Regions from separate parts of the Priestia megaterium genome, predicted to be linked through region 3. Evidence: a T-box and tRNA genes for the amino acid it is inferred to sense, from the RefSeq annotation. Region 3 holds a T-box; the other regions hold tRNA genes.
The links. The T-box of region 3 lies ahead of thrS (threonine--tRNA ligase). A T-box ahead of a tRNA ligase gene usually reads a tRNA of that ligase, here a tRNA-Thr.

Region 1: it has a tRNA-Thr gene. The T-box ahead of thrS (threonine--tRNA ligase) is inferred to sense a tRNA for this amino acid. The anticodon was not compared.
Region 2: it has a tRNA-Thr gene. The T-box ahead of thrS (threonine--tRNA ligase) is inferred to sense a tRNA for this amino acid. The anticodon was not compared.

Annotation. Positions count from the first base shown of each region.
Region 1 is NZ_CP023317.1:4,654,490-4,664,161, forward strand. Features, by position in the region: gene CEQ83_RS23790 (glucose-1-phosphate adenylyltransferase family protein) at 1-455, opposite strand, end outside; gene CEQ83_RS23795 (glucose-1-phosphate adenylyltransferase) at 478-1,629, opposite strand; gene glgB (1,4-alpha-glucan branching protein GlgB) at 1,580-3,541, opposite strand; tRNA gene CEQ83_RS23805 (tRNA-Glu) at 3,837-3,908, opposite strand; tRNA gene CEQ83_RS23810 (tRNA-Ser) at 3,929-4,019, opposite strand; tRNA gene CEQ83_RS23815 (tRNA-Asn) at 4,023-4,097, opposite strand; tRNA gene CEQ83_RS23820 (tRNA-Ile) at 4,101-4,177, opposite strand; tRNA gene CEQ83_RS23825 (tRNA-Gly) at 4,184-4,257, opposite strand; tRNA gene CEQ83_RS23830 (tRNA-His) at 4,269-4,344, opposite strand; tRNA gene CEQ83_RS23835 (tRNA-Phe) at 4,355-4,430, opposite strand; tRNA gene CEQ83_RS23840 (tRNA-Asp) at 4,439-4,514, opposite strand; tRNA gene CEQ83_RS23845 (tRNA-Met) at 4,519-4,595, opposite strand; tRNA gene CEQ83_RS23850 (tRNA-Ser) at 4,621-4,713, opposite strand; tRNA gene CEQ83_RS23855 (tRNA-Met) at 4,741-4,817, opposite strand; tRNA gene CEQ83_RS23860 (tRNA-Ala) at 4,848-4,923, opposite strand; tRNA gene CEQ83_RS23865 (tRNA-Pro) at 4,929-5,005, opposite strand; tRNA gene CEQ83_RS23870 (tRNA-Arg) at 5,010-5,086, opposite strand; tRNA gene CEQ83_RS23875 (tRNA-Leu) at 5,096-5,184, opposite strand; tRNA gene CEQ83_RS23880 (tRNA-Gly) at 5,199-5,273, opposite strand; tRNA gene CEQ83_RS23885 (tRNA-Leu) at 5,297-5,378, opposite strand; tRNA gene CEQ83_RS23890 (tRNA-Lys) at 5,393-5,468, opposite strand; tRNA gene CEQ83_RS23895 (tRNA-Thr) at 5,477-5,552, opposite strand; tRNA gene CEQ83_RS23900 (tRNA-Val) at 5,579-5,654, opposite strand; rRNA gene rrf (5S ribosomal RNA) at 5,664-5,779, opposite strand; rRNA gene CEQ83_RS23910 (23S ribosomal RNA) at 5,888-8,823, opposite strand; rRNA gene CEQ83_RS23915 (16S ribosomal RNA) at 9,049-9,672, opposite strand, start outside.
Region 2 is NZ_CP023317.1:589,216-598,887, reverse strand. Features, by position in the region: gene CEQ83_RS03220 (TVP38/TMEM64 family protein) at 1-473, opposite strand, end outside; gene CEQ83_RS03215 (S9 family peptidase) at 638-2,617, opposite strand; gene CEQ83_RS03210 (IDEAL domain-containing protein) at 2,794-3,030, shown strand; gene aceA (isocitrate lyase) at 3,226-4,509, opposite strand; gene CEQ83_RS03200 (M48 family metallopeptidase) at 4,902-6,161, opposite strand; tRNA gene CEQ83_RS03195 (tRNA-Glu) at 6,371-6,442, opposite strand; tRNA gene CEQ83_RS03190 (tRNA-Asn) at 6,447-6,521, opposite strand; tRNA gene CEQ83_RS03185 (tRNA-Ile) at 6,525-6,601, opposite strand; tRNA gene CEQ83_RS03180 (tRNA-Gly) at 6,608-6,681, opposite strand; tRNA gene CEQ83_RS03175 (tRNA-His) at 6,693-6,768, opposite strand; tRNA gene CEQ83_RS03170 (tRNA-Phe) at 6,779-6,854, opposite strand; tRNA gene CEQ83_RS03165 (tRNA-Asp) at 6,865-6,940, opposite strand; tRNA gene CEQ83_RS03160 (tRNA-Met) at 6,945-7,021, opposite strand; tRNA gene CEQ83_RS03155 (tRNA-Ser) at 7,047-7,139, opposite strand; tRNA gene CEQ83_RS03150 (tRNA-Met) at 7,167-7,243, opposite strand; tRNA gene CEQ83_RS03145 (tRNA-Ala) at 7,274-7,349, opposite strand; tRNA gene CEQ83_RS03140 (tRNA-Pro) at 7,355-7,431, opposite strand; tRNA gene CEQ83_RS03135 (tRNA-Arg) at 7,436-7,512, opposite strand; tRNA gene CEQ83_RS03130 (tRNA-Gly) at 7,519-7,593, opposite strand; tRNA gene CEQ83_RS03125 (tRNA-Lys) at 7,603-7,675, opposite strand; tRNA gene CEQ83_RS03120 (tRNA-Gln) at 7,680-7,754, opposite strand; tRNA gene CEQ83_RS03115 (tRNA-Tyr) at 7,761-7,844, opposite strand; tRNA gene CEQ83_RS03110 (tRNA-Thr) at 7,853-7,928, opposite strand; tRNA gene CEQ83_RS03105 (tRNA-Val) at 7,933-8,008, opposite strand; rRNA gene rrf (5S ribosomal RNA) at 8,115-8,230, opposite strand; rRNA gene CEQ83_RS03095 (23S ribosomal RNA) at 8,294-9,672, opposite strand, start outside.
Region 3 is NZ_CP023317.1:2,332,777-2,342,448, reverse strand. Features, by position in the region: gene CEQ83_RS11740 (amino acid permease) at 1-599, opposite strand, end outside; gene CEQ83_RS11735 (hypothetical protein) at 988-1,191, shown strand; gene thrS (threonine--tRNA ligase) at 1,363-2,580, opposite strand; T-box leader at 2,634-2,862, opposite strand; gene CEQ83_RS11725 (sulfatase family protein) at 3,529-5,271, opposite strand; gene CEQ83_RS11720 (hypothetical protein) at 5,436-5,636, opposite strand; gene CEQ83_RS11715 (cell wall hydrolase) at 5,779-6,237, opposite strand; gene rpsN (30S ribosomal protein S14) at 6,497-6,766, shown strand; gene CEQ83_RS11705 ((2Fe-2S) ferredoxin domain-containing protein) at 6,858-7,250, shown strand; gene CEQ83_RS11700 (valine--pyruvate transaminase) at 7,415-8,716, opposite strand; gene CEQ83_RS11695 (DUF6421 family protein) at 8,732-9,672, opposite strand, start outside.

The sequences.
Region 1 (9,672 bases), 2.3 Mb from region 3:
TGCTTCATTTCAGTAATATCTGCATTTGAAGCAATATGACGCTGCAGCACGTGCTCAAAGTCAACTGTACATATCGTATAACTATTAGCAATTAATACGTATTCCTGCTTACTTCTTAAGAAATAATCAATATGATAACGGAACTGCGTGAATAGTGATGGACTCTCTAAGTGTAAATCACTTGTCATAGGAGGGAAGATAAACAATCCATCTCGCTTCCGATCCAAATCCCATTCTTTTCCTGAACCTATATGATCCATCAATGCGCGATAGCGATCACGAGGAAAAATGGCAACGCTCGAAATTCCAGAGTTCACCATATTAGAAAGCGTAAAATCGATTAATCGATAGCGCCCTGCAAAAGGAATGGCAGCAATCGATCTATAAAAGGTTAAAGGCTGCAGCGCTGTTGTGTTTGTACAAGCATCAATAATACCAAGCATTTGATTATTCAATGTCGTTCATCCTCTCTGTTCGTTAAATGCATTTAGCAACTGATTCAATCAATTCTTGAGTAACAAGAATTACTTCTTCGCTTCCTTTGGTCGGTCGAATGATAGTACCGTCTGGAACTTCAATGTCCGATGGAACAATTGCGTTTTCAATATATACGTTAGAGCCTATCTTTGCAGTAGGCATGACAACCGTTTTCTTAACTTCAGAACCTGAACCGATTTGTACACCTGGAAATAACACGGACTGCTCTACGTTTCCTTCGACAACGCACCCTTCATTTACTAATGACTCCACCACGCAGGCGTTTGGCGCAATATATTGAGGAGGCTGATTAGGGTTAACAGAGTATACTTTCCATGAAGAGTCAAATAAATTAAGCTCGTCTTTATCACATAACAAATCCATATTCGCTTCCCATAAGCTTTTTACAGTTCCTACATCTTTCCAATAACCTTGGAATGGATATGCAATTAGCTTTTTCTTTTCATCTAGTAAAAGCGGAATAACATCTTTACCAAAATCATGGCTTGAGTATGGATTGCGTGCATCCATTTCTAAATATTCTTTTAAAATACTCCATTTAAAAATATAAATCCCCATAGAAGCTAGATTATTTTTAGGACGCTGTGGCTTTTCATCGAACTCCATTACATCTAGGTCACTATTTGTATTTAAAATACCAAAACGGCTCGCTTCTTCCCAAGGTACTTCAATAACAGAAATCGTTACATCTGCTTCTTTGTTTATATGATAATCAAGCATATTTTCATAGTTCATTTTATAAATGTGATCACCTGATAGAATCAGTACGTACTCAGGATCATATTGTGTCAAATAGTTTAAATTTTCATAAATAGCGCTAGCCGTGCCTTTATACCACTTTACTCCATCTGACTCCGCGTATGGAGGCAATACTGTGACGCCACCATTCCGTCGGTCCAAATCCCAAGCGCTTCCAATTCCAATGTATGAATTGAGAACTAGCGGTTGATATTGTGTTAATACACCTACTGTTTCAATACCTGAATTTGTACAATTACTTAAAGCAAAATCAATAATTCGGTACTTACCACCAAATGGTACAGCTGGCTTTGCTAGATTTTTTGTAAGCGAACTTAGCCGACTACCTTTTCCTCCTGCCAATAACATCGCTACGCATTTCTTTTTTAACATGTTGTTTTCTCTCCCCTCGTTTTCTCTTTGCTCGTAGTATACTAATGCCAAACGGCGGAATATTCATTTCAATGCAAAAAGGTTGACCGTGAAACGATTCATCCACTGATTTTAATGCCTTTTTATTTACAATGCCTGAACCGCCGTACACTTCGTCATCACTGTTAATCACTTCAATGTACTCTGTCTCAACTGGAACTCCAACTTTGTAAGAATGATATGGATGCTCAGAAAAATTGCTAACAACTATAAAAATCTCCTGATTTTCTTTCGACTTGCGAATAAAGGAGAAAATTTGTTGATGATGATTGTTAACATCAATCCATTCAAATCCATCTGGATTATGGTCTAATTCATATAAAGGCTTGCTTCTTTTATAAATCTTGATGAGATCCTTCATATACCCGTTAAGATTGCGATGCATGTCAAAGTCATAAAGCATCCAGTCTAACTCTTCTAAATCTTTCCACTCATCAAATTGGCCAAACTCTCCGCCCATAAATAAAAGCTTTTTTCCAGGGTGTGCAAAGAAATATCCATATAGCAGTCGAAGCTGTGCAAACTTGCGCCAGTAATCACCTGGCATCTTATTAAGCAATGATTTTTTCCCATGTACGACTTCATCATGAGAAAGCGGCAAAATAAAGTTTTCGTTAAACGCATACATTAGTGAAAAGGTCATTTTATCGTGAAGATAGGGACGTCTTTCCACGCCAGCTTCCATGTACGTTAAAACGTCATTCATCCATCCCATGTTCCACTTATAATTAAAGCCTAAACCGCCCTCATACGTAGGTGCTGTAACAAGGGGCCAATCCGTTGAATCTTCTGCCATCATTAATATCGTTTCATCAGATTTAAAAACAGCTTCATTCAATTTTTTTAAGAAGCTGACAGCTCCATCATTTACTGCTTTTCCAGAAGAATTTTGCCAATAAAGCATATTAGCTACAGCATCTACTCGAAATCCATCTATGTGGAAGTACTCCAACCAAAACAAAGCGTTCGAAATGAGAAAACTTTGTACTTCAGGCTTGCCTAAATCGAAATTAGCTGTTCCCCAAACATAGTTTTCACGGTCGGGTTCTTTTTTGTATTCATAAGTAGGTTCTCCATCGAACATATACAGACCATGTTCATCCTTACAAAAATGCCCGGGTACCCAGTCTAAAAGAACGCCTATATTATTTTGATGACACTCATCTATAAAGTTCATCAACTCTTTGGGTGTACCGTATCGACTGGTAGCAGAATAGTATCCAGTTCCTTGATATCCCCAGGATCGGTCGAGCGGATGCTCAATGACTGGTAATAACTCAATATGTGTAAAACCTTGTTCAGCAATATAAGGAATAAGCTCCTGTGCTAATTCACTGTATGTATAAAGGCTGCCATCTTCATGAGTCCTCCAAGACCCTGCATGCAGCTCGTAAATACACAGTGGTCTTTCATATATATTTTGCTGTTTTTTCTTTCTACGCCAATATTGGTCGTTCCATTTGTACCCATCCAATGAGTAAACAATAGACGCAGTGTTTGGACGCACTTCACTGAAGAAAGCGTATGGATCTGCTTTTAATTTTTTTTGATTGCTTTGTGTGATGATTTCATATTTATAAATAGTCCCTTGTTCTAATTCAGGGATAAATGTCATCCAAATACCTTCTTCATTAACTTTAACCATTGAATGTTGAAAACCGTTCCATTTATTAAAATCACCTACAACGCTTACACCCTTTGCATGAGGTGCCCACACGCAAAATCGTACGCCTTCAATTCCTTCTACCGTTACCTGATGCGCACCGAAAATAGAGTAACTGCGAAATAAGTTTCCTTCGTGATACAAATGAACATCAAATTCAGTAGGCTGAACCGCTAGATTCACTTTTGCCACCCCTTTAACTTCAAACATAATATACGCACATAATATACGCTTCTTACCACTCATTCCCTTTTATAGTAAAAACATAAACCTTTTCTACAAATATAATAGAATAAATGTTCTCTAAAATTACTCTTTATTCCATACTCTTCATACTTTATTACTTTATGAATAATTCCATATGATATAGGGAAAATCCTGCTTAAAACTTACTTTTTATTCTGAAAATTCATGGTAATTATTCCTAACTATTATTCCTGTTTACTTAATCTTTAAAAAAGCGCAAATAAAAAAAAGGTTTGCATATATGCAAACCTTTTTAAGATGACCCGTACGGGATTCGAACCCGTGTTACCGCCGTGAAAGGGCGGTGTCTTAACCGCTTGACCAACGGGCCATATTTAAATTTAAAACGACTGGCGGAGAAGGAGGGATTTGAACCCTCGCGCCGCTTACACGACCTACACCCTTAGCAGGGGCGCCTCTTCAGCCACTTGAGTACTTCTCCGTATGGCTCCACAGGTAGGACTCGAACCTACGACCGATCGGTTAACAGCCGATAGCTCTACCACTGAGCTACTGTGGAATATGGTGGGCCTAAGTGGACTCGAACCACCGACCTCACGCTTATCAGGCGTGCGCTCTAACCAGCTGAGCTATAGGCCCATTATTTGGAGCGGGTGATGAGAATCGAACTCACGACATCAGCTTGGAAGGCTGAGGTTTTACCACTAAACTACACCCGCGTTACTTAAGATGGGGCGACTGATGGGAATCGAACCCACGAATGCCGGAACCACAATCCGGTGCGTTAACCACTTCGCCACAATCGCCGTCTTAAAATGGTGGCTCGGGACGGAATCGAACCGCCGACACAAGGATTTTCAGTCCTTTGCTCTACCAACTGAGCTACCGAGCCAAACAAAATGGCGGTCCCGACGGGAATCGAACCCGCGATCTCCTGCGTGACAGGCAGGCATGTTAACCGCTACACCACGGGACCACTTTGGTTGCGGGGACAGGATTTGAACCTGCGACCTTCGGGTTATGAGCCCGACGAGCTACCGAACTGCTCCACCCCGCGATGATATGAATATGATATAAATAAATGGCGGAGGAAGAGGGATTCGAACCCCCGCGGGCTTTAACACCCCTGTCGGTTTTCAAGACCGATCCCTTCAGCCGGACTTGGGTATTCCTCCGTATATTTATAACAAATGTAACTTATATGGTAGCGGCGGAGGGAGTCGAACCCACGACCTCACGGGTATGAACCGTACGCTCTAGCCAGCTGAGCTACACCGCCATATTATTCGTTACAATTATTTAATTTCATTGGTGGAGCCTAGCGGGATCGAACCGCTGACCTCCTGCGTGCAAGGCAGGCGCTCTCCCAGCTGAGCTAAGGCCCCATAAATGGTCGGGAAGACAGGATTCGAACCTGCGACCCCTTGGTCCCAAACCAAGTGCTCTACCAAGCTGAGCTACTTCCCGTTTATGGCGCGCCCGAGAGGAGTCGAACCCCTAACCTTTTGATCCGTAGTCAAACGCTCTATCCAATTGAGCTACGGGCGCTTATTAAAATGGTGCCGAGGGCCGGACTTGAACCGGCACGGTAGTCACCTACCGCAGGATTTTAAGTCCTGTGTGTCTGCCAATTCCACCACCCCGGCAGGACTTATATACGTGGAGCGGAAGACGAGGTTCGAACTCGCGACCCCCACCTTGGCAAGGTGGTGTTCTACCACTGAACTACTTCCGCGCATATATGAAATTAAGTAAAGATGCGGGTGAAGGGACTTGAACCCCCACGTCGTAAGACACTAGATCCTAAGTCTAGCGCGTCTGCCAATTCCGCCACACCCGCGTGTGAATATTAAATGGTGAGCCATGAAGGACTCGAACCTTCGACCCTCTGATTAAAAGTCAGATGCTCTACCAACTGAGCTAATGGCTCGAAAAAAATGGTGCCGGCAAGAGGACTTGAACCCCCAACCTACTGATTACAAGTCAGTTGCTCTACCAATTGAGCTACACCGGCGTGCAATCTCTGACTTAAATAGTCGATGGTGGAGGATGACGGGATCGAACCGCCGACCCCCTGCTTGTAAGGCAGGTGCTCTCCCAGCTGAGCTAATCCTCCGATATAAAAGCCTGGCAACGTCCTACTCTCACAGGGACAAAGTCCCAACTACCATTAGCGCTAAAGAGCTTAACTTCCGTGTTCGGTATGGGAACGGGTGTGACCTCTTCGCTATCGCCACCAGACATATTATATTATACACTATTATATAAAGAAAGCAATACTTTTTTCGAAAGATTTATTCTTTCAAAACTAGATAACAGTTTGCTGAGTAAAGCTTACACTTTTAAAGTTTGGTTAAGTCCTCGATCGATTAGTATCAGTCAGCTACACATGTCGCCACGCTTCCACCTCTGACCTATCAACCTGATCATCTTTCAGGGATCTTACTAGCTTGCGCTATGGGAAATCTCATCTTGAGGGGGGCTTCATGCTTAGATGCTTTCAGCACTTATCCCGTCCACACATAGCTACCCAGCGATGCCTTTGGCAAGACAACTGGTACACCAGCGGTGTGTCCATCCCGGTCCTCTCGTACTAAGGACAGCTCCTCTCAAATTTCCTACGCCCACGACGGATAGGGACCGAACTGTCTCACGACGTTCTGAACCCAGCTCGCGTACCGCTTTAATGGGCGAACAGCCCAACCCTTGGGACCGACTACAGCCCCAGGATGCGATGAGCCGACATCGAGGTGCCAAACCTCCCCGTCGATGTGGACTCTTGGGGGAGATAAGCCTGTTATCCCCGGGGTAGCTTTTATCCGTTGAGCGATGGCCCTTCCATGCGGAACCACCGGATCACTAAGCCCGACTTTCGTCCCTGCTCGACTTGTAGGTCTCGCAGTCAAGCTCCCTTGTGCCTTTACACTCTACGAATGATTTCCAACCATTCTGAGGGAACCTTTGGGCGCCTCCGTTACATTTTAGGAGGCGACCGCCCCAGTCAAACTGCCCACCTGACACTGTCTCCCGGCCCGATCAGGGCCGCGGGTTAGAATTTCAATACAGCCAGGGTAGTATCCCACCGACGCCTCCACCGAAGCTAGCGCTCCGGCTTCTCAGGCTCCTACCTATCCTGTACAAGCTGTACCAAAATTCAATATCAGGCTACAGTAAAGCTCCACGGGGTCTTTCCGTCCTGTCGCGGGTAACCTGCATCTTCACAGGTACTATAATTTCACCGAGTCTCTCGTTGAGACAGTGCCCAGATCGTTACGCCTTTCGTGCGGGTCGGAACTTACCCGACAAGGAATTTCGCTACCTTAGGACCGTTATAGTTACGGCCGCCGTTTACTGGGGCTTCGATTCAGAGCTTCTCCCAAAGGATAACCCCTCCTCTTAACCTTCCAGCACCGGGCAGGCGTCAGCCCCTATACTTCGCCTTGCGGCTTCGCAGAGACCTGTGTTTTTGCTAAACAGTCGCCTGGGCCTATTCACTGCGGCTCTCTCGGGCTATACACCCTACCAGAGCACCCCTTCTCCCGAAGTTACGGGGTCATTTTGCCGAGTTCCTTAACGAGAGTTCTCTCGATCACCTTAGGATTCTCTCCTCGCCTACCTGTGTCGGTTTGCGGTACGGGCACCTCCCGCCTCGCTAGAGGCTTTTCTTGGCAGTGTGGAATCAGGAACTTCGGTACTATAATTCCCTCGTCATCACAGCTCAGCCTTTATGATGAGCGGATTTGCCTACTCATCAGCCTAACTGCTTGAACGCGCATATCCAGCAGCGCGCTTACCCTATCCTACTGCGTCCCCCCATTACTCAAACGGCGGGGAGGTGGTACAGGAATATCAACCTGTTGGCCATCGCCTACGCTTTTCAGCCTCGGCTTAGGTCCCGACTAACCCTGAGCGGACGAGCCTTCCTCAGGAAACCTTAGGCATTCGGTGGACAAGATTCTCACTTGTCTTTCGCTACTCATACCGGCATTCTCACTTCTAAGCGCTCCACCAGTCCTTACGGTCTGACTTCACAGCACTTAGAACGCTCTCCTACCACTGACATCAAAGATGTCAATCCACAGCTTCGGTGATACGTTTAGCCCCGGTACATTTTCGGCGCAGAGTCACTCGACCAGTGAGCTATTACGCACTCTTTAAATGGTGGCTGCTTCTAAGCCAACATCCTGGTTGTCTAAGCAACTCCACATCCTTTTCCACTTAACGTATACTTGGGGACCTTAGCTGGTGGTCTGGGCTGTTTCCCTTTTGACTACGGATCTTATCACTCGCAGTCTGACTCCCATGGATAAGTCTTTGGCATTCGGAGTTTGACTGAATTCGGTAACCCGTTGGGGGCCCCTAGTCCAATCAGTGCTCTACCTCCAAGACTCTCACAACATGAGGCTAGCCCTAAAGCTATTTCGGAGAGAACCAGCTATCTCCAGGTTCGATTGGAATTTCTCCGCTACCCACACCTCATCCCCGCACTTTTCAACGTGCGTGGGTTCGGGCCTCCATTCAGTGTTACCTGAACTTCACCCTGGACATGGGTAGATCACCTGGTTTCGGGTCTACAACCACATACTAAACGCCCTATTCAGACTCGCTTTCGCTACGGCTCCGCCTTATCAGCTTAACCTTGCATGGGATCGTAACTCGCCGGTTCATTCTACAAAAGGCACGCCATCACCCGTTAACGGGCTCTGACTACTTGTAGGCACACGGTTTCAGGATCTCTTTCACTCCCCTTCCGGGGTGCTTTTCACCTTTCCCTCACGGTACTGGTTCACTATCGGTCACTAGGTAGTATTTAGCCTTGGGAGATGGTCCTCCCAGCTTCCGACGGAATTTCACGTGTTCCGCCGTACTCAGGATCCACTCAAGAGGGAACGAAGTTTCAACTACAGGGTTGTTACCTTCTTCGACGGACCTTTCCAGGTCGCTTCATTTACTTCGTTCCTTTGTAACTCCGTATAGAGTGTCCTACAACCCCAAGAGGCAAGCCTCTTGGTTTGGGCTAATTCCGTTTCGCTCGCCGCTACTCAGGAAATCGCATTTGCTTTCTCTTCCTCCGGGTACTTAGATGTTTCAGTTCCCCGGGTCTGCCTTCAATATCCTATGTATTCAGATAAAGATACTGTTCCATTACGAACAGTGGGTTTCCCCATTCGGAAATCTCCGGATCAAAGCTCACTTACAGCTCCCCGAAGCATATCGGTGTTAGTCCCGTCCTTCATCGGCTCCTAGTGCCAAGGCATTCACCGTGCGCCCTTTCTAACTTAACCATTAGCGAATAAATGGTACAACATAAAGTTGTGTTATTTATTGGTTTGATTAAAGAAAAGTTTCACTTTTCCTCAGCAATTACTGTTATCTAGTTTTCAAAGAACAATCGCAACCAAAATTCTTCTTATCTAATAAGAAGAAAGTAGTATGCTTTCTATAATTGAGAGATTGAACTCTCAAAACTGAACAAAGTGTCAAAACGTACGTCATGTAAAAATCCTTAGAAAGGAGGTGATCCAGCCGCACCTTCCGATACGGCTACCTTGTTACGACTTCACCCCAATCATCTGTCCCACCTTAGGCGGCTAGCTCCTTACGGTTACTCCACCGACTTCGGGTGTTACAAACTCTCGTGGTGTGACGGGCGGTGTGTACAAGGCCCGGGAACGTATTCACCGCGGCATGCTGATCCGCGATTACTAGCGATTCCAGCTTCATGTAGGCGAGTTGCAGCCTACAATCCGAACTGAGAATGGTTTTATGGGATTGGCTTGACCTCGCGGTCTTGCAGCCCTTTGTACCATCCATTGTAGCACGTGTGTAGCCCAGGTCATAAGGGGCATGATGATTTGACGTCATCCCCACCTTCCTCCGGTTTGTCACCGGCAGTCACCTTAGAGTGCCCAACTAAATGCTGGCAACTAAGATCAAGGGTTGCGCTCGTTGCGGGACTTAACCCAACATCTCACGACACGAGCTGACGACAACCATGCACCACCTGTCACTCTGTCCCCCGAAGGGGAACGCTCTATCTCTAGAGTTGTCAGAGGATGTCAAGACCTGGTAAGGTTCTTCGCGTTGCTTCGAATTAAACCACATGCTCCACCGCTTGTGCGGGCCCCCGTCAA
Region 2 (9,672 bases), 1.7 Mb from region 3:
AAGCTCATCATAAATATCATGACCATTTTACCCGCTAATACAGCAAGCATAAACTGAGCCATACTGACACGTGATAGTCCAGCTACTACATTAATCGCTGAAGACGGCGTAAAAGGGAAACAAAGCATAATAAACAGCGGTCCAAAACCGTGTCTTTCCACCCAAATCATAATCTTTCGAATTTGCGCATGGCGGCTGATAAAATGTAAAAACCTCGCCTGTCCGTATTTTCTAAAAATCAAAAAGACAAGCAGTGATCCAACGCAGCTCCCGATCCATGAAATTAAAAAGCCTAACCATAAGCCAAAGGCAGCAGCATTAGCCATTACAAACGCAAAAAGCGGCAAGATAGGGATAAACGCTTCTAAAATAGGCAACAGCAGTCCGGGAATGATCCCAAATGATTGATATTGTTTTAATAACTCGAGGACGCCGTCTAATGTCAAATAATGCTTTAATGTTTCAAAATCCATCGAATGTTCTCCTTATTTAAACAACTGTGCTACTTTTCACTTATTGTACTACTTTCCTTTACCAAACAAAAGTTTTACAGCGTTTTATCTTTCCTGCCCTGTTGCGCTTGCCATATAGCCAGCCCTTACTTACACGAACAGAACCTCTAGAACAACATGTGCTTTTACTTAGACTGCTGCAAATAACGTTTAAACCAGCTGGTTAAATATTTTAGTCTCGCCGTTCGTAAATTAGGCTTACCGCTTCTAGAAAGTTCATGGTTAGACTGAGGAAAACGAATAAATTCTACTTCTTTATCTTTTCTTTTTAGTGCCACATAAAGCTGTTCGGCTTGTTCAATTGGACATCTATAATCCTGTTCGCTATGCAAGATTAACAGCGGTGTTTTCACGTTCTCCGCTAAACGAAGCGGCGAGTGGTTCCAAAGTTTTTCCGGATTCTCATAAATATCAGCTTTCAATTCCCATTCGGTAAAATAATAGCCAATATCACTAACGCCGTAAAAACTCGTCCAATTTGAAATAGACCGTTGCGTCACCGCTGCTTTAAACCGATTTGTACTTCCTACAATCCAGTTTGTCATAAATCCTCCGTAGCTTCCTCCTGTTACGCCAAGTTTATCTTCATTAATATAAGAGTAGCGGTTAATTGCTTCGTCGGTTACTGCCATCAAATCCATATAATCCATGCCTCCGTAATCTCCTCGAACGGCATCTGTAAAGGCTTGACCATATCCTCTTCCGCCTCTTGGATTAGAAAAGAGGATATTGAACCCTTTTGATGCAAGCACTTGAAATTCAAACATAAATGTATGACCATACATAAGATGCGGACCTCCGTGAATTTCTAAAATGGTTGGAGATACATCGTTGGCAGCAGCAGCTTTTACGACCCAACTGTGGATATGTATACCGTCCGTGGCAGTCGCGCAAAAAGATTCTGCTTCCGTTAACTGCACATGCTTTAAAAATGAATCATTAACGTTTGTCAGCTTCACTAGTTCCTCTGTTTTTAAATTTAAAGAATAAAGATCTCCCGGATGTGTAAATGTACTGATTGCTACGATAGCTTCCTCATCGTTGGGAAGAACAGATACCCCGTATACGTGAGCATTATCCATAAGCACAGAGTCTAACTTTCCATTTACATTTCCTTTATATATGCCTACAGAACCCTTTTCACTTACGACAAAATAAAATTCTTCCTTACTGCTCCACATAATTCCCGCTGCGGTTCTTCCAAAGTGAAAATCTCCTGCTACCATATCTCCTATTTCTAAGTCTATACCTGCAGTGATACAAGCTGTTTTTTGATTGGAGACCTGATAAATATATATGTCATTCATTGAAGCCGATCCATATGTACGTTCATTTCCAATGTAAGCTATGTATGACCCATCTGGTGACCACGAAACTTGATGAAAATATCCTGTTTCTGCTGTAATAGATGTTAACTTTTTACTATCACGATGCAAAATAAACACGTCCATGGTTAACGATAAATCCGGATTCTCTCCTCGGCTGCTGCAAAATACAATTGAATTTGCATCAGGGGCCCAGCATCCTACAGAGTGATGATAAGGTCCATCCGTTAAAAACGTCACTTCTTTATTTTTAAGTTTAACGACCGCAACTTGCGTATATTCACCTTTTAAATAGCCGCTAGCATCGGATTTATACAACAAACGTTCCACTTCGTATGGCTGAGGATGCTCATGATTTTGTTCAACTCTTACAGCTTTTTCTTCTACTTTTGTAGAAAACATAATTTCGTCACTATAAGGAGACCATACGGGATCACTAACGCCTTTTTCACAATCTGTGAGTGCTTCTGCTTCCCCGCCTGTCGCTGCTAATAGATAGAGCTGAACGGTTTGACTGCGATCTGATAAAAAAGCAATCCACCTGCCGTCAGGAGACCATGCAGGAGAGTGATTATTTCCTTTATAATACGTCAATTGCTTTGTTTTTTTTGTTTCAAGATCTAACATAAACAGCTGCGTCTCATAACCGTTTTCTATTTTTTTCGTTTCTCGAACCGTATAAACTACACTTTTTCCATCTGGAGAAATCTGAGGGTTATACACAGACTTCAATTCATACAAATCCTCTACCGTTACCGTACGCTTTTTTACATGATTCAATTTCTTCGCCCCCAAGGATTCATTTTTAAACCAAATAGCCAATCGATAAAAACGAAAGTAGCGTTTCCCTCTTACTTTATCATTTCTAAAAATAAAAATCTAAAAATTTAGAAAATTAGTTGTTTTTTCTTCTTTTAATCTATATAATAATAAAAAGGGTGCAGAGGTGATGAGGTATGAACAATGAAAAATCGTACACGGAAATGATGAAGTCCCTCGCTCGCAAGAAAAAAGTAATTGATACTGTGAGTATGTTGGATGTTTATATCGAAATGGTAATTGATGAATCGCTTTTTAAGCGTCAAAAAGAACTGTTAGAAACAAACATTAACACGGCATTAGATCAACGTGATGAAACTGCTTTTTATGAGCTATCAGCACAGTACCAATCCTTACTTCAAACATCTACTTAATATTTCAAGAAGTTCATTCATGTTAATGATTTATATGTACGTTTAACAGGCAGAACCTTTCTTCTCAGGAAGAACAGCTGTCTGTTAAATCGTGTTTACTACATAAAAAAAGATTCTTACAGATGTAAGAATCTTTTTTGTTAGGATTTTTTCTATGAGTGGAAGTAAACAACCGTTCCACTCATAGATTTTTTGTTATTTATGCGCCTGAAACTGCTCTTCTTCTGTTGAACCTTTTAAAGCTGTTGTAGAGGAAGTCCCACCGGAAACTACTTGCGCCACTTCATCAAAATAACCCGTTCCTACTTCACGCTGATGTCTTGTAGCAGTATATCCATTTATTTCACTAGCAAACTCTCTTTCTTGTAACTCTGAATAAGCTGCCATTCCTCTTGTTTTATATCCTCGTGCCAGTTCAAACATGCTGTGATTTAAAGCGTGGAAGCCAGCAAGCGTAACGAATTGGAATTTGTAGCCCATTTTTGCGATTTCTCTTTGAAACTTTTCAATCGTTTTCTTATCTAATTTTTTCTTCCAGTTGAAAGATGGTGAACAGTTATAAGCAAGCATTTTACCTGGGAATTTTTCATGAATAGCATCTGCAAATTTTTGTGCCTGTTCCAAGTTTGGTTCAGACGTCTCACACCATACTAGATCAGCATATGGCGCATATGCTAAGCCACGAGCGATAGCTTGATCGATTCCGGCTCTCGTGCGATAAAACCCTTCAGCGGTGCGTTCACCTGTAATAAACTGGCGATCTACAGGATCAACATCACTTGTAATTAAATCAGCGGCATCAGCATCGGTACGAGCAATCAGAAGTGTTGGAACACCCATTACATCAGCAGCTAAACGAGCAGCAATCAAGTTTTTCACAGCTGTCTGAGTTGGAAGCAATACCTTGCCGCCAAGATGACCACACTTTTTCTCAGATGACAATTGATCTTCGAAGTGTACCGCAGATGCTCCTGACTCAATCATTCCTTTCATTAATTCAAATACGTTCAACTGTCCTCCGAACCCTGCTTCTGCATCTGCTACAATTGGAGCAAAGTAATCAATATCTCCTTCTCCTTCTAAATGCTGAATTTGATCGGCACGCTGCAGCGCTTGATTGATTCGTTTCACAACATGCGGCACGCTGTTTGCTGGATATAGACTTTGATCAGGATACATATTTCCTGAAAGGTTTGCATCTGCAGCTACTTGCCATCCACTGAGATAAATGGCTTTTAACCCTGCTTTTACCTGTTGTACTGCTTGATTTCCTGTTAAAGCTCCTAATGCATGAACGTATGGCTCTGTTTTTAATAAGTTCCAGAACTTTTCGGCCCCTCTTCTAGCAAGCGTGTGTTCAATATCAATGGATCCTCTCAGTCCAATGACTTTTTCTGCAGAATATGGACGTTCAATTCCTTTCCAACGCTCATCGCTTTTCCAGTTCTCTTCAAGGTTTTTTACACGAATCTCTTTCATTCTTTATACCCCCTAATGAATTTAAAATTCTATATTCATAAAAATATAAAACGCAGCAGTGAGAATATGTCTGTTTCATGATGAAGTAAATTAGCAGTTTGCCATAGTGTTAGTAAGAACGTAGATGAAATAAGTAAATAGTTGAAGGACATGTAGTAAGACTTTGCTGAGGTGAATATACGCTGATAAGTTTGACTGCTATCTTTTCAATCACAAATAACTATTACTCCCTATTGTTATAAAACAGTTTTTATTTTACATACGTTATTATATAACAGTACTTTCGAAAATGAAACCTCCTTTTAGAATTTTTTTCCTACTCGCAAGGAGGCTTTTCTATTAATACCTACGTATAAAAGGCTTCATATATCCTTTACTTTTTCTTATATCACTTATTCATTTCTTTCATACTTCTCAACAAATGAAATTCTTTCCAATATTGTTGGATGACCATATCGAAAAATTTTCACTAAATACGGCGGATTCACCTGGGACAGTCCTGATTTTGTTAAATCCTGAAATGTTTTAATAGCAGCTTGTTTATCTCCTGTTAAGTCCATGGCGTACGTGTCAGATTGAAGTTCATGATGACGCGACTGCATATTTGTTAAAGGACTTACAGCAAATGTGAGCACAGAAAAAATAAGTAGAATAAGCGGTAATGAATTTAAATCACTAAGAGAAGTGATTTTTAATGCTTTCCCCCATCTCTTAATCACAAAGCTAGCAAAATGTTTCGTTAGCCATAAACCTACAATCGATAAAACTAAGGCTGAAGCAATCCCTACATAAATATGTTTCTTCACATAGTGACCCATTTCGTGCGCCATGATAAACAAAATTTCACGTTCCGTCAATTTATTAAGAGTAGTATCCCATAACACAATTCTTGAATTAGAACCTATTCCCGTTACATATGCATTGAGAGAGTTCGTTTTTTCAGACATGTTTACTTCATATACATGCTTAGCAGGTATATGAGCTTCATCTGCTAAATGCAAAATTTTCGTCTCCAGCTCTTTATTCTTTAATGGATAAAAATCGTTATATAACGGATCGATAACCACTGGTTGAATAAACGTCAAAAATAGCGTAAATGGAATAGATACTAGCCACGCATACAGCCACCATCTTTTTGAAAACTTACGAATGAATGCATATAACACAGCAATCACTAAAAACATCGTGGCATAGTTCACCCAAAAATCTGTAAAAAGATCTTTCATCCATCCTTGGAAAGGTTGCGTCGTAATATGGTAAGCCGTTGAAAGCTTATAGCTAATCCAGTCCATAGGAAAAGAGTAGATCAGCAGCAGAACAGATAACCAAAATACATAAATAGCAGTTTGGAGAAGACTGAAACGACTGACGTCTTTAGACCACTTATTCACTTTCTTAGACACACCTAACACTAAAATTAAAATAAACCCTAACCACTCATATGGAATTCGGATAAAAAAGAGCGCATCTCTAATCTTTGAATATTTTTCGGTTAACATAAGTTCTCTTGCATTCATAAACGTAGCCGGATCCACGCTGGTACCTTTTAATGATTGTGGAATAGAGGTGTCACTTATATAAAATAAATACACCCATATACAAGCTGCATACACAAGAAAAACTCCGATGGACCACAAAACAATTTTTTTCACGCATTCCCCTCCTTTTGTACAAACAGTATTCTGTTATTACTATTGTAGGTTTTTTTTCGAAATTTAGAACAAGCGTTTAGAGATGTGCTATAGGAAATGCAAATTGTGAAGAGAAAATCATAGAAAAACGAAAAACAGAGTTTATTCTTTTGTCTAAACTCTGTTTACAAACAAAAAAAGCAGTTTGCATATGCAAACTGCTTTTGAGATGACCCGTACGGGATTCGAACCCGTGTTACCGCCGTGAAAGGGCGGTGTCTTAACCGCTTGACCAACGGGCCAGTATGGCTCCACAGGTAGGACTCGAACCTACGACCGATCGGTTAACAGCCGATAGCTCTACCACTGAGCTACTGTGGAATATGGTGGGCCTAAGTGGACTCGAACCACCGACCTCACGCTTATCAGGCGTGCGCTCTAACCAGCTGAGCTATAGGCCCATTATTTGGAGCGGGTGATGAGAATCGAACTCACGACATCAGCTTGGAAGGCTGAGGTTTTACCACTAAACTACACCCGCGTTACTTAAGATGGGGCGACTGATGGGAATCGAACCCACGAATGCCGGAACCACAATCCGGTGCGTTAACCACTTCGCCACAATCGCCGTCTTAAAATGGTGGCTCGGGACGGAATCGAACCGCCGACACAAGGATTTTCAGTCCTTTGCTCTACCAACTGAGCTACCGAGCCCCAAACAAAATGGCGGTCCCGACGGGAATCGAACCCGCGATCTCCTGCGTGACAGGCAGGCATGTTAACCGCTACACCACGGGACCACTTTGGTTGCGGGGACAGGATTTGAACCTGCGACCTTCGGGTTATGAGCCCGACGAGCTACCGAACTGCTCCACCCCGCGATGATATGAATATGATATAAATAAATGGCGGAGGAAGAGGGATTCGAACCCCCGCGGGCTTTAACACCCCTGTCGGTTTTCAAGACCGATCCCTTCAGCCGGACTTGGGTATTCCTCCGTATATTTATAACAAATGTAACTTATATGGTAGCGGCGGAGGGAGTCGAACCCACGACCTCACGGGTATGAACCGTACGCTCTAGCCAGCTGAGCTACACCGCCATATTATTCGTTACAATTATTTAATTTCATTGGTGGAGCCTAGCGGGATCGAACCGCTGACCTCCTGCGTGCAAGGCAGGCGCTCTCCCAGCTGAGCTAAGGCCCCATAAATGGTCGGGAAGACAGGATTCGAACCTGCGACCCCTTGGTCCCAAACCAAGTGCTCTACCAAGCTGAGCTACTTCCCGTTTATGGCGCGCCCGAGAGGAGTCGAACCCCTAACCTTTTGATCCGTAGTCAAACGCTCTATCCAATTGAGCTACGGGCGCTTTATATGGAGCGGAAGACGAGGTTCGAACTCGCGACCCCCACCTTGGCAAGGTGGTGTTCTACCACTGAACTACTTCCGCTTATTAAAATGAGCCATGAAGGACTCGAACCTTCGACCCTCTGATTAAAAGTCAGATGCTCTACCAACTGAGCTAATGGCTCTCTATGGCTGGGCTAGCTGGATTCGAACCAACGCATGACGGAATCAAAATCCGTTGCCTTACCGCTTGGCGATAGCCCAATAAAATGGTGGAGGGGGGCAGATTCGAACTGCCGAACCCGAAGGAGCGGATTTACAGTCCGCCGCGTTTAGCCACTTCGCTACCCCTCCGATATAAATGGTGCCGGCAAGAGGACTTGAACCCCCAACCTACTGATTACAAGTCAGTTGCTCTACCAGTTGAGCTACACCGGCACGGTGGTGGAGGATGACGGGATCGAACCGCCGACCCCCTGCTTGTAAGGCAGGTGCTCTCCCAGCTGAGCTAATCCTCCAAATATCATACACAACATTAAATGTGTATATAAGTTTTTTACAAATGAGCCAAATAAAAAACCCCTAGACTCTTTTACAAGAGCATAAAAAGGGGTCTTATTCATTGCCTGGCAACGTCCTACTCTCACAGGGACAAAGTCCCAACTACCATTGGCGCTAAAGAGCTTAACTTCCGTGTTCGGTATGGGAACGGGTGTGACCTCTTCGCTATCGCCACCAGACAAGAGATTGCTCTCTCAAAACTAGATAACAATTTGCTGAGTAAAGCTTACGCTTTTAAAAGTTTGGTTAAGTCCTCGATCGATTAGTATCAGTCAGCTACACATGTCGCCACGCTTCCACCTCTGACCTATCAACCTGATCATCTTTCAGGGATCTTACTAGCTTGCGCTATGGGAAATCTCATCTTGAGGGGGGCTTCATGCTTAGATGCTTTCAGCACTTATCCCGTCCACACATAGCTACCCAGCGATGCCTTTGGCAAGACAACTGGTACACCAGCGGTGTGTCCATCCCGGTCCTCTCGTACTAAGGACAGCTCCTCTCAAATTTCCTACGCCCACGACGGATAGGGACCGAACTGTCTCACGACGTTCTGAACCCAGCTCGCGTACCGCTTTAATGGGCGAACAGCCCAACCCTTGGGACCGACTACAGCCCCAGGATGCGATGAGCCGACATCGAGGTGCCAAACCTCCCCGTCGATGTGGACTCTTGGGGGAGATAAGCCTGTTATCCCCGGGGTAGCTTTTATCCGTTGAGCGATGGCCCTTCCATGCGGAACCACCGGATCACTAAGCCCGACTTTCGTCCCTGCTCGACTTGTAGGTCTCGCAGTCAAGCTCCCTTGTGCCTTTACACTCTACGAATGATTTCCAACCATTCTGAGGGAACCTTTGGGCGCCTCCGTTACATTTTAGGAGGCGACCGCCCCAGTCAAACTGCCCACCTGACACTGTCTCCCGGCCCGATCAGGGCCGCGGGTTAGAATTTCAATACAGCCAGGGTAGTATCCCACCGACGCCTCCACCGAAGCTAGCGCTCCGGCTTCTCAGGCTCCTACCTATCCTGTACAAGCTGTACCAAAATTCAATATCAGGCTACAGTAAAGCTCCACGGGGTCTTTCCGTCCTGTCGCGGGTAACCTGCATCTTCACAGGTACTATAATTTCACCGAGTCTCTCGTTGAGACAGTGCCCAGATCGTTACGCCTTTCGTGCGGGTCGGAACTTACCCGACAAGGAATTTCGCTACCTTAGGACCGTTATAGTTACGGCCGCCGTTTACTGGGGCTTCGATTCAGAGCTTCTCCCAAAGGATAACCCCTCCTCTTAACCTTCCAGCACCGGGCAGGCGTCAGCCCCTATACTTCGCCTTGCGGCTTCGCAGAGACCTGTGTTTTTGCTAAACAGTCGCCTGGGCCTATTCACTGCGGCTCTCTCGGGCTATACACCCTACCAGAGCACCCCTTCTCCCGAAGTTACGGGGTCATTTTGCCGAGTTCCTTAACGAGAGTTCTCTCGATCACCTTAGGATTCTCTCCTCGCCTACCTGTGTCGGTTTGCGGTACGGGCACCTCCCGCCTCGCTAGAGGCTTTTCTTGGCAGTGTGGAATCAGGAACTTCGGTACTATAGTTCCCTCGTCATCACAGCTCAGCCTTTA
Region 3 (9,672 bases):
GCCCCTACAATAATAAAGAGAAGGATAATAAATAATTTAACAAGCACCATAAAATTATTCACTTTTTTACTTTCTTTAGTTCCCCTTGAAAGCAGCCATGTAATAAGAAGGGTAATACAAATAGCAGGAAGGTTCACCAGGCCTCCATTTGCAGGGATCGTAATCAATTCTTTTGGGAGTGAAAAACCAAAGCCTTCTAAAAAATTATTAAAATAAGAAGACCATCCATTTGCTACTGCTGACATCGTTAATAAATAGACGGAAAGCAATGTCCATCCCATTAAGTGTGCTACCACTTCGCCGATGGTTGCATATGTATAGGTGTAAACGCTCCCAGATACAGGTATAGTTGAAGCAAATTCCGCATAGCACAGCGCTGCAAAACCGCATACAATAGAAGCCAGTATAAAAGAAAAAATAACGGCTGGCCCCGCATCGTTAGCAGCTACTAAGCCTGTTAAAACTAAAACCCCCGTTCCTATTACGGCTCCAATACCAAGAAGAGTCAAATCGAATGCCCCTAATGTTTTGACTAGAGATTTGTTTTGACTTTGTTCTAATAATTGCTCGATTGACTTCTTTTTAAATAGTTTTCCCATTGCACTCTCTCCTCTCTGTTGCCACTCATCCATTAAAAAACTTAAAAATGACGTCTTTTCCTATTTGACTACGCGTTTTTACTTCAGATACAGAAGTAATTATATAGAAATAATTACTAACTTGTCTATTAGTATACTAATATCATTATATATATTTCAAGAGTTTTTGTAAGCGATTTCTTAATCTCTATCTATTTTGGCTTTATCAACTAAATAAAGAAATCATCATTGTGATTATGTATAATAAGTTTGAATAAAATTAATATTCTAAAAAATAAATTGGTTCATTTTCAGATAGTTTTTTCGCCGCCTATCTTCAAATATAAATTCCTGACATAGGGATTATTTACAGAACGATGAATGTTTTACCTTAACGGGTGTTATAATGATGAAAACTGAAGTGTATGAAGGGCGGAGAGAGATGCTTAACTTACTTATTGGCTGTATTTTACTAGCATTAGGAGTGTACTTTATGTTTAAATTTCTTTTTTATTCTCCTTCTAAAAAGAAGCGAGGTCAGCAACCTATGAACAAATTGTCAAATGAAGATTCAGCTTCCCCCCGTACAAACGATTCGAATGGAACAAGATAATTTTTTTTATAAAATACCGGCGTTTGTCTAAGGCAAAAGTTATACTGCTGATATATATTATCTTATACCCTTCTAGTTCAATATTCCCTTCATTTTGGTGTAAGACAAGATGAAGGGAATCACTATCCGACTTAAAAAATCGGATTTTTCTATTTAGCAAGGTAAATGGCTTCAATAAACTCTGTTTGAATCCATTTCTTTATTCAAGTGTACAGCTGCCTCTTCAACACTTACTGTTCCAATGTTTTTCTTCCCATGCTTTCGCATAGCAAGCGATTTATTTTCTACTTCTTTATCTCCTATTACGGCCATATAAGGAACTTTGAGCATTTCGGCTTCTCTAATTTTCAGACCTATTTTTTCAATACGATCATCCACTTCAACACGATACCCTTGTGACTCCAGCTCGTGTTTCACCTTGTATGCATATTCCACATGCGGCGGTGCAATAGGCAAAAGCTTAAATTGAACAGGAGCCAGCCAAAGAGGAAATTGACCTTCATAATGTTCAATCAAGATGGCCATAAATCGTTCAACGGAACCGTATATAGCGCGGTGAATCATTACGGGACGGTGCGGTTTATTGTCCTCTCCAATATACATACAGTCAAACTTCTCTGGCATTAGAAAATCAAGCTGAACTGTTCCGCACTGCCAGCTGCGGCCTAGGGAATCTAAAATATGAAAATCGATTTTCGGCCCGTAAAAAGCTCCGTCTCCTTCATTTACCTGATAGTCTAAGCCTTTTTCATTTAGCACCGATTGAAGCGACTTTTCTGCTTGATTCCATGTTTCAATATCTCCCATAAATTTTTCAGGACGTGTGGATAGCTCCACTTTGTAATCAAAGCCAAAATGTGAATAAAAGTCATGGATAAACGCTAGAATGCGGCTAATCTCAGCTTCGATCTGACTGGGTTCTACGAATAAATGAGCGTCGTCCTGTGTGAATGACCGAACTCTTAGTAATCCGTTTAAAGAGCCAGAAAGCTCGTGGCGATGAACTAACCCGAGCTCCGCGTATCGAACTGGAAGTTCTCGGTAGCTTCTTCGCTTGCTGTTAAACAATAAAATGGCTCCCGGACAATTCATCGGTTTAATCGCATAGTTTTGTTTGTCAACATTTGAAAAATACATATTTTCATGATAGTGCTCCCAATGCCCTGATTGTTCCCATAGCTCCTGTTTCATCATGATGGGTGTTTTTATCTCTTGATAGCCTGCTTTGTAATGCTTTTGTTTCCAGTAGTTTTCTAACTCATTTCGAACAATCATTCCGTTAGGTAAGAAAAACGGCATACCAGGAGCTTCTTCCATCGACATAAACAGCTCCAGTTCTTGACCTAATTTTTGATGATTTCGTTTTTCTGCTTCCATTTGTTTTGACATGTTCATTCCTCCAATATGTTTTTATTCAACAAAAAAACCGCACTCATCCCTAATAAAGGGACGAATGCGGCCGTGGTACCACCCTAATTCCGTAAAATACCTATACGTATTTTACGCTTAAAAAGATAACGGTTTTACCGGTTGCAGTTTCAGTGTATACACATTCCCCGCCGCAGCTCCAAGGTGGTAAATTCATTTCGTTTTCTAAGGGTTCTCAGCCAGTGACCCTACTCTCTGTAAAGAAAATCCAAAAATGATTCATGTCCTTTTCAATGCTTGTATATTCATTTTTTCTACATAAAAAACCGCACTCATCCCTAGTGAAGGGACGAATGCGGTCGTGGTACCACCCTAATTCCGTAAAATACCTGTACGCATTTTACGCTCAAAAAAAGATAACGGTTTTACCGATTGCAGTTTCAGTTATGCACATTCCCTGCAATAGCTCTAAGGTGGTAAATTAGATGATTTCTTAAGGGCTCCCAGCCGCTGACCCTATTCTCTGCGAAGAAAACAGCACCTAATTCATGTCCTTTTCGTTGCCAAATAATGTTTGTTAGTTGTTAAAAGTGATTATAGTGTATAAATTTTACAGAAGTCAAGAAGTAATTTTTATTTCTTAATGTTATAGAATTAATTTATGCTTAAATTCCCGAAAAGTTACTTAAGAATATATGGGCTTAAAAAGTTTTTTATTATAATATTAACACCTACATTTTATTTTTGTTTTTACCTTTATTGTGTAAGAATAAAGGCAAAAAAGAAAGATGTTACAAGCATTTATTTGCTTTATCTAAGTATTATTAACGAATTAAAATCCAGTACTGCTCAAATCAGAATAAGTAACATAGCACAAGTATCATCAGTTTTTTATTTATATACTAAAATATTAAATATACCTTTTTCTACTTACACCAATATTTGGCTTGAACTCGTCGAAACTATTTTTTATCTATCTTTAGACGGAAGCTCCTGGTACATGCTTCCACTTTGCGGAAAAATCCGTTTTTTCCTGAGTTGTTCTTTAAGAATAACATCAAGCTGCCGCTGAATTTTCCTTGTTTCATTTGTTGAAAAATACGGGTAAGCCAAATTTACTGTTTCTAACGGATCCTTGGTCAAATTGTACATTTCAATTTGATCCGGAACCGATGTTTCTTTAAGGTTAGTAAGATCTACCGGGTAACTTTCATATTGCTCTCGGTGGATGACTTCATCTTTTTCGTTAGGTGCTGACCGAAATTGCGGATTATCATGGTATCGAGCGTATTTCCAGATTTCCTTTCCTGCGGCTGATTGAAACTCGACAATGATCGCTTGAATGTGATTAGGCTGAACGACTGACGGATAGCTTTCTCCTAAAAAATTTGTTTGGTGAAGTCCTTTTGTCGGGTCATCATCCGTCATAAAGAAAATCGGTGCTTTTTCTTTATGGAGCGATGTTTCTCCTCGCAACGTTCCTGAGAGGTCTCGCCCAACAAATGGATGTACTTCCGTATGACTTTTTTGCAATTGCTTTTGAACAGCGGAAGCATCGATATTAGCCAAGCTAAGCATTGTCGGGATCAAGTCAACATGACTAGTCAGCACGTCTGTACGTTGATAACTAGGAAACAAATGCTTGTTATGAATGAGAAGCGGCACGTGAATCGACTCTTCATACATGTTGTACCATTTTTGATGTAGTCCTCCGTGAGCCCCAAGCAAATCACCGTGATCCGACGTGAAAATAATAATGGTATTGTCATAGAACGAAGATTGTTCTATAGTCCGAAGGACTTTCAAAATTTGTTTATCAACATTTTTTTGAAGCTGATAATATAAGCGCCGGTAGAAACTAGAATTTGGCGTCGGCTGCAGCGCTTTTGGGTAGATGTATTTATAGCTGCTTTGAGCGCTAGGCTTCGTTTGTAAAGATTCTCTAATAGTAGGTGGCGGCTCGATGTTCGGAATTGTCTCATCAATAGAAAACTGAAACATAGCAAGGTGTTTGGTGATTGCTCCGAACAGCGCAATGTCATGCGGGTTCACAAACGAAGCTACCATGAGCCAAGGCTGCGCAGTCTTTTGATATTCTAATTGTTGAATAAGCTCTATGATTTCCTCTGCATATATTTCGTCTCGTCCACTCACTCCAATGGCCGCAGATGAACCAGAATTGTGCGGGTTTCTCCCTTCCGGCTCTGGACCAATCCACCCTGAAAAACTAAACTTTTCAAGCTTATTAGCCCGTTGATAGAGGCGCTCTTTTTCTGGATCCGGTATTCCTGTTTGCATCTGGTAGCTAGAAAAAACGTTATGTGTTCCTGGAATTAAGATGTTCTCATCAGAAATATGCCATTTTCCTTTATAAAAGGTTTGATACCCAGCCTGCTTAAAATAATCTCCCATCGTTGGGACGGTATTAGGCTGCAGCCAAAACATATCAGGATCTTGTGACTTCTTTGCGATACCTTGCGTTTGGGTCACTCCGTGCAAGGAAGGGTACTGCCCTGTAAACAATGTAGCTCGACTCGGTGAACAGGCTGTAGAACCGACGTAGTGACGAGTAAACCCCATTCCATGCTGTTTTAAAAATTCATGTGCTTTTAAATGTTTTTTTCGCCACTTTTTTACTTCTTTACTTTCATATACGGGTGGAAATCGTTCTTCGTCCACCATAATCAACAAAAAATTAGGCTGCTCCTTCATGTTTACTCCTCCGCGTGTTTATCAAATGTTCTGTATTGATAAACTATGTAAAAAGTACTTTTTTTAGAAGAACGGAGTACGGTTCATGTCTTTTTATACCCAAACAAAAAAAGACTTAGAGGATTTCTCTAAGTCTTTCATAACGCGTTTCAATACGATATTCCTTATTTTTTGTATGCTTTTAGCTGCTGATTTCGTTTATAGGTACCCATTATACTAGGTATACCTACAATTATGCTTATCATAAAACTCCACATCATGTAGCGCCAATCCCCTGTAAAAAGCGCTACTCCCATAAAAAAAATGAGCTGACCAACAAGAGCTAACCATGAAGCTATCCAAGCAAACATCATATTCTCTTTCAAGTTATCACCTCATATTTTTAATTACAAATGACCTCTTTTATTTTACCATAAAATTCTAATTTTGAAGGTTGTTCTACTGTTTATGTTATGTACATAACTAAAAAAGCTAATGACAGCACGTAGCTAGCCATTAGCTTTTTTATTATTTTGCAAATACATGATGCCCTATTTTAATTGTTTCTTGTTTTTGGCGCAGCCATTGATCTCCCGTTTTATCAGGATTAAAGAAGAATAATGAACCTTTTCCTTGACCTTGGAAGTTAATTGCTTCTTCTACAGCTTTTTTTGAACCTTTGTCTGCAGGTTTATTGATTTGACCGTTGCTGACCGGGCTGTACTGACCTTTTTGATAAATAACGCCTTTTACAGTGTCCGGGAATTTGCTGCTGTCGACTCTATTTAATACAACTGTTGCCACGGCTACTTTGCCTGCGTACGGCTCTCCTTTGGCTTCAGCTGATACAAGACGAGCTAATAGTTCTTTATCATTTTTATTTACTTGAATGTGCTGTTCATGAGCGGGTGCTGCAGCAAATGCTGAGTAACCTGCACCAAAACTCGGGATAAGCATTGCGATAGCAATTACTAGTTTTTTCATCATAAAAATAAAAGCCTCCTTGCTATTTCTTGACGTGGTTCATATGCTAGCAGAAATATAAGAGTCTTTCATTGCAAAAAATTATCCAGTTCCAAAAGAAATTGTATATTATCGTATTTTTTTAACTATTTTTCAGCATATAAAAATATAACTTTACTCATTAAATATGAGTTGCATTTCATTCTTTAGTGGTTTATGATATAAAAATATAAATAGTAATGATTACGATTTTCAAGAAGGACTTTAAGAAAGGATTGATTATTTGGCTAAAAAATCAAAAATAGCAAAAGAAAAGCACCGACAAGCACTTGTCGAAAAATATGCTGAGTTAAGAAAACAGTTAAAGGAACAAGGAAATTATAATGAACTACGAAAGCTTCCTAGAGACTCTTCTTCTACTCGCTTGCATAATCGCTGTGAAGTAACGGGAAGACCTCGTGGATATTTACGTAAATTTAAGCTTTCGCGAATTGCATTTAGAGAACTTGCTCACAAGGGACAGCTTCCTGGGGTGAAAAAATCAAGCTGGTAAAATTCTAATGAGGTAAAGGGCCCTCTTTGCTAAAAAAGGAATCATTATACGTCATAAATCGTAATCATTACTTTTAATAGGAGGGATCAACATGGCTACATGGAACTTAGGTACAACGAAACATCACGTTCTCATTTGCAATGGAAGCAGCTGCAATCGAGTTGGAGCCGAAGAAGTTACACAAGCGATTCGAACTGAGATAGCTAATCAAGAGATGGACGAATACATACATACGACTCGCACTCGATGTAATGGAAGATGTCATGATAAATGCGTCGTCATTTCCTACCCAGACGGTATTTGGTATAAAGATATGAAGCCTGATGATGCACGAGAGCTTATTAACTCTTTAAAGACAGATCAACCTTTTGTCCAAAAAACAAGTCATACTTTTTGCGGAGAAGGTTTCCAGCGAACAGAAGGTACTGTTAAAGGTATCTCAAAACAAAAAGAAACCGTCATCAAAGTATCTAAAAAACTTTAATTTACAACGGTGAAATCCTGGTCTTTATAAAGTTAACCAATTAAAAGAGAAACATTATTAAAAATGTCTGTTTGTTTTCTTTAATGCGCCTATTGCTTAATCTAAACAAAAAAGCCGACCCTAGCAACCAGGTCGGCTTTTTTCACCTCTAAACCTTTAAGAAATTAGATTTTTTCTGTTTCACATATAAAATCTGAACTGTATACTTTCTTGACTACTGACGAAAGAATATCAATTCCTTTCTTTAACTCCTCATCTGTAGCAGTAAGACTTATGCGAATGCACTCCTGGTTGTGAGGACAAGACCGGTTGCCGTGAAAGAATGATCCGCCTGGTACTACAATCAAGTTTTCTGCTTTTAATTTATTGTATAGATCGTTATCACTGAAAGTCAAACCTTCTAACCAAAGCCAACCAAACAACGAACCTTCCGCTTTATGTAAATACCAAGGAATATCATCCGGCATATGTGTAGTTAAAAGATTTTTTAAATAGTCATGTTTTTGTTTATAATGAGTTCTTATATAGTTAGCTGAAATTCCAGGTAACTTTCCGTTCTTTAAGGTGTTAACCACCATCCGCTGACCTAACCTAGAAGAGTGAATCAAAATATTTGATTGAAATGCTTCCATTACTTTTATGAAGTCACTTTTTCCTATAGCAATTCCTATTCTCTCTCCAGGCAATCCGGCTTTAGAAAGACTCATGCAGTGAATGATGTTGTCATGTATAATTGGATTCATTTCAACAAAGTTCATAGCCGGAAAAGGAGGTGCGTACGCTGAATCAATTAGCAATGGAATGTTATAGTCCTTGCATACTTGGGATATAAAGTGTACGGCTTCTTTTGAAAGAATGTTGCCGCTTGGATTATTAGGTCTTGATAATACGACAGCTCCGATATCTGGGTCCTGTGCTATTTTATCTTTGAATGCCTGTTTGTTAAATTCATAACGAAACGTATGATGATCAAGCTTTGAGACGATAGGAGGAATTCCTTCTATTATAGCTTCCTCTAGTGCCACTCCGCTGTACCCAGCGTAATCCGGCAGCATAGGTATTAATGCTTTTTTAACTCTTCCTTCTTTACTTGTACCGCAAAATGAATTTATAGCTAAAAAAAACAGATTTTGACTTCCTGAAGTGATCAAGACTTGTTCTCTGTCCAGCTCAATACGATAATTCCTAAAGAAGTATTCTCTTATGCAATCAATTAATTCATACGTACCGTAACTAGACCCATATTGGCTAATCAAATTCTTTAGTTGTTTGTCGTTCACAATATCTTTTAAAGCTTCTTCCCACATTTCATAAACTTGAGGGAGTATGGCAGGATTTCCAGCGCTTAAATTCACATATTGATTGAGATCAGAATTGAGCACTTCTTGAATGTCATGCATAATAGCACGAACGCCTACTTTATTAGTCATTTTGTTTCCTATTTTACTTAAATGCAAAGCATTCATTAGTGCATCTTCTCCTTAGAGATTATGGTCATCGAATAGTAAGTATGGAACTTCAATCTTTTTATTTTGCTGATTAATAAAATAATTGTCCGGAATAGTAAATTTATCACCGTTCTCACTAGGCAATAAGTATTTTCGAACATAGCGTTCGGCTTCTTCTTTATAGCCAAGGTCACTTTGAATTGTTTCAAGTTGTTCAATTTCTTTTACTAAAAGGTCTAGTTCCTTCAAACACATGTCTAAATCTAAATAAGCATGGTCTTCTTTTCGGGATATTGAATGCCCATTTGCAACTAACCAGCTAAAAAGAAAAAATCCTGTGCCAGAATCAAAGTTTCGAGGTGCATTATGCTGACTAGGATACCTTAACAGACGTTCAAAGAGAACAAATTCTGTTATCTCTTCCCAAAAAGGGTATTTTCTTTTATGAAGAGTCAGCACCGTCTGACAGTCTACTTTAACTTCTTCCAGTATGCCTGCAAAAAAATTCATTTTTGCCTGTATATGTTGATCGAAAGGTTTATTTCCACAGTGATGATAATAGTCATGTAGATATCCCCAGATTACCCTTGCCTGATAGGTGTCTTCTCTATTCATAGTATGAGATTTAAAGTTAAAATCAGGAAAGATAGAATACGCTCTTTTTAATGTATCATCATTGTATATGCTGTGAAATTTATTAAAGAAAAATATCGCGAAGTTTTGAGTTGTTACCTTTTCTTTTGTTTGTACATTCTCAGGGAAAAATACAATACACTTCCCTTCCATAAATCCTTGAGTACCAGCCAACAGCTTTAACGATTCACATCCATTTTTAGGATGAGGAAGGTCTGCTTCAATGGAGTTCATGATTTCAGGTTCATCACGAACGGCGATAAAGGCTTCTAAATAAAACCCTCTTTTGGTAGGGCCATTAGGCGTTACAATCGGTCCTAAAAAGAACGTCGCCTCTCCGT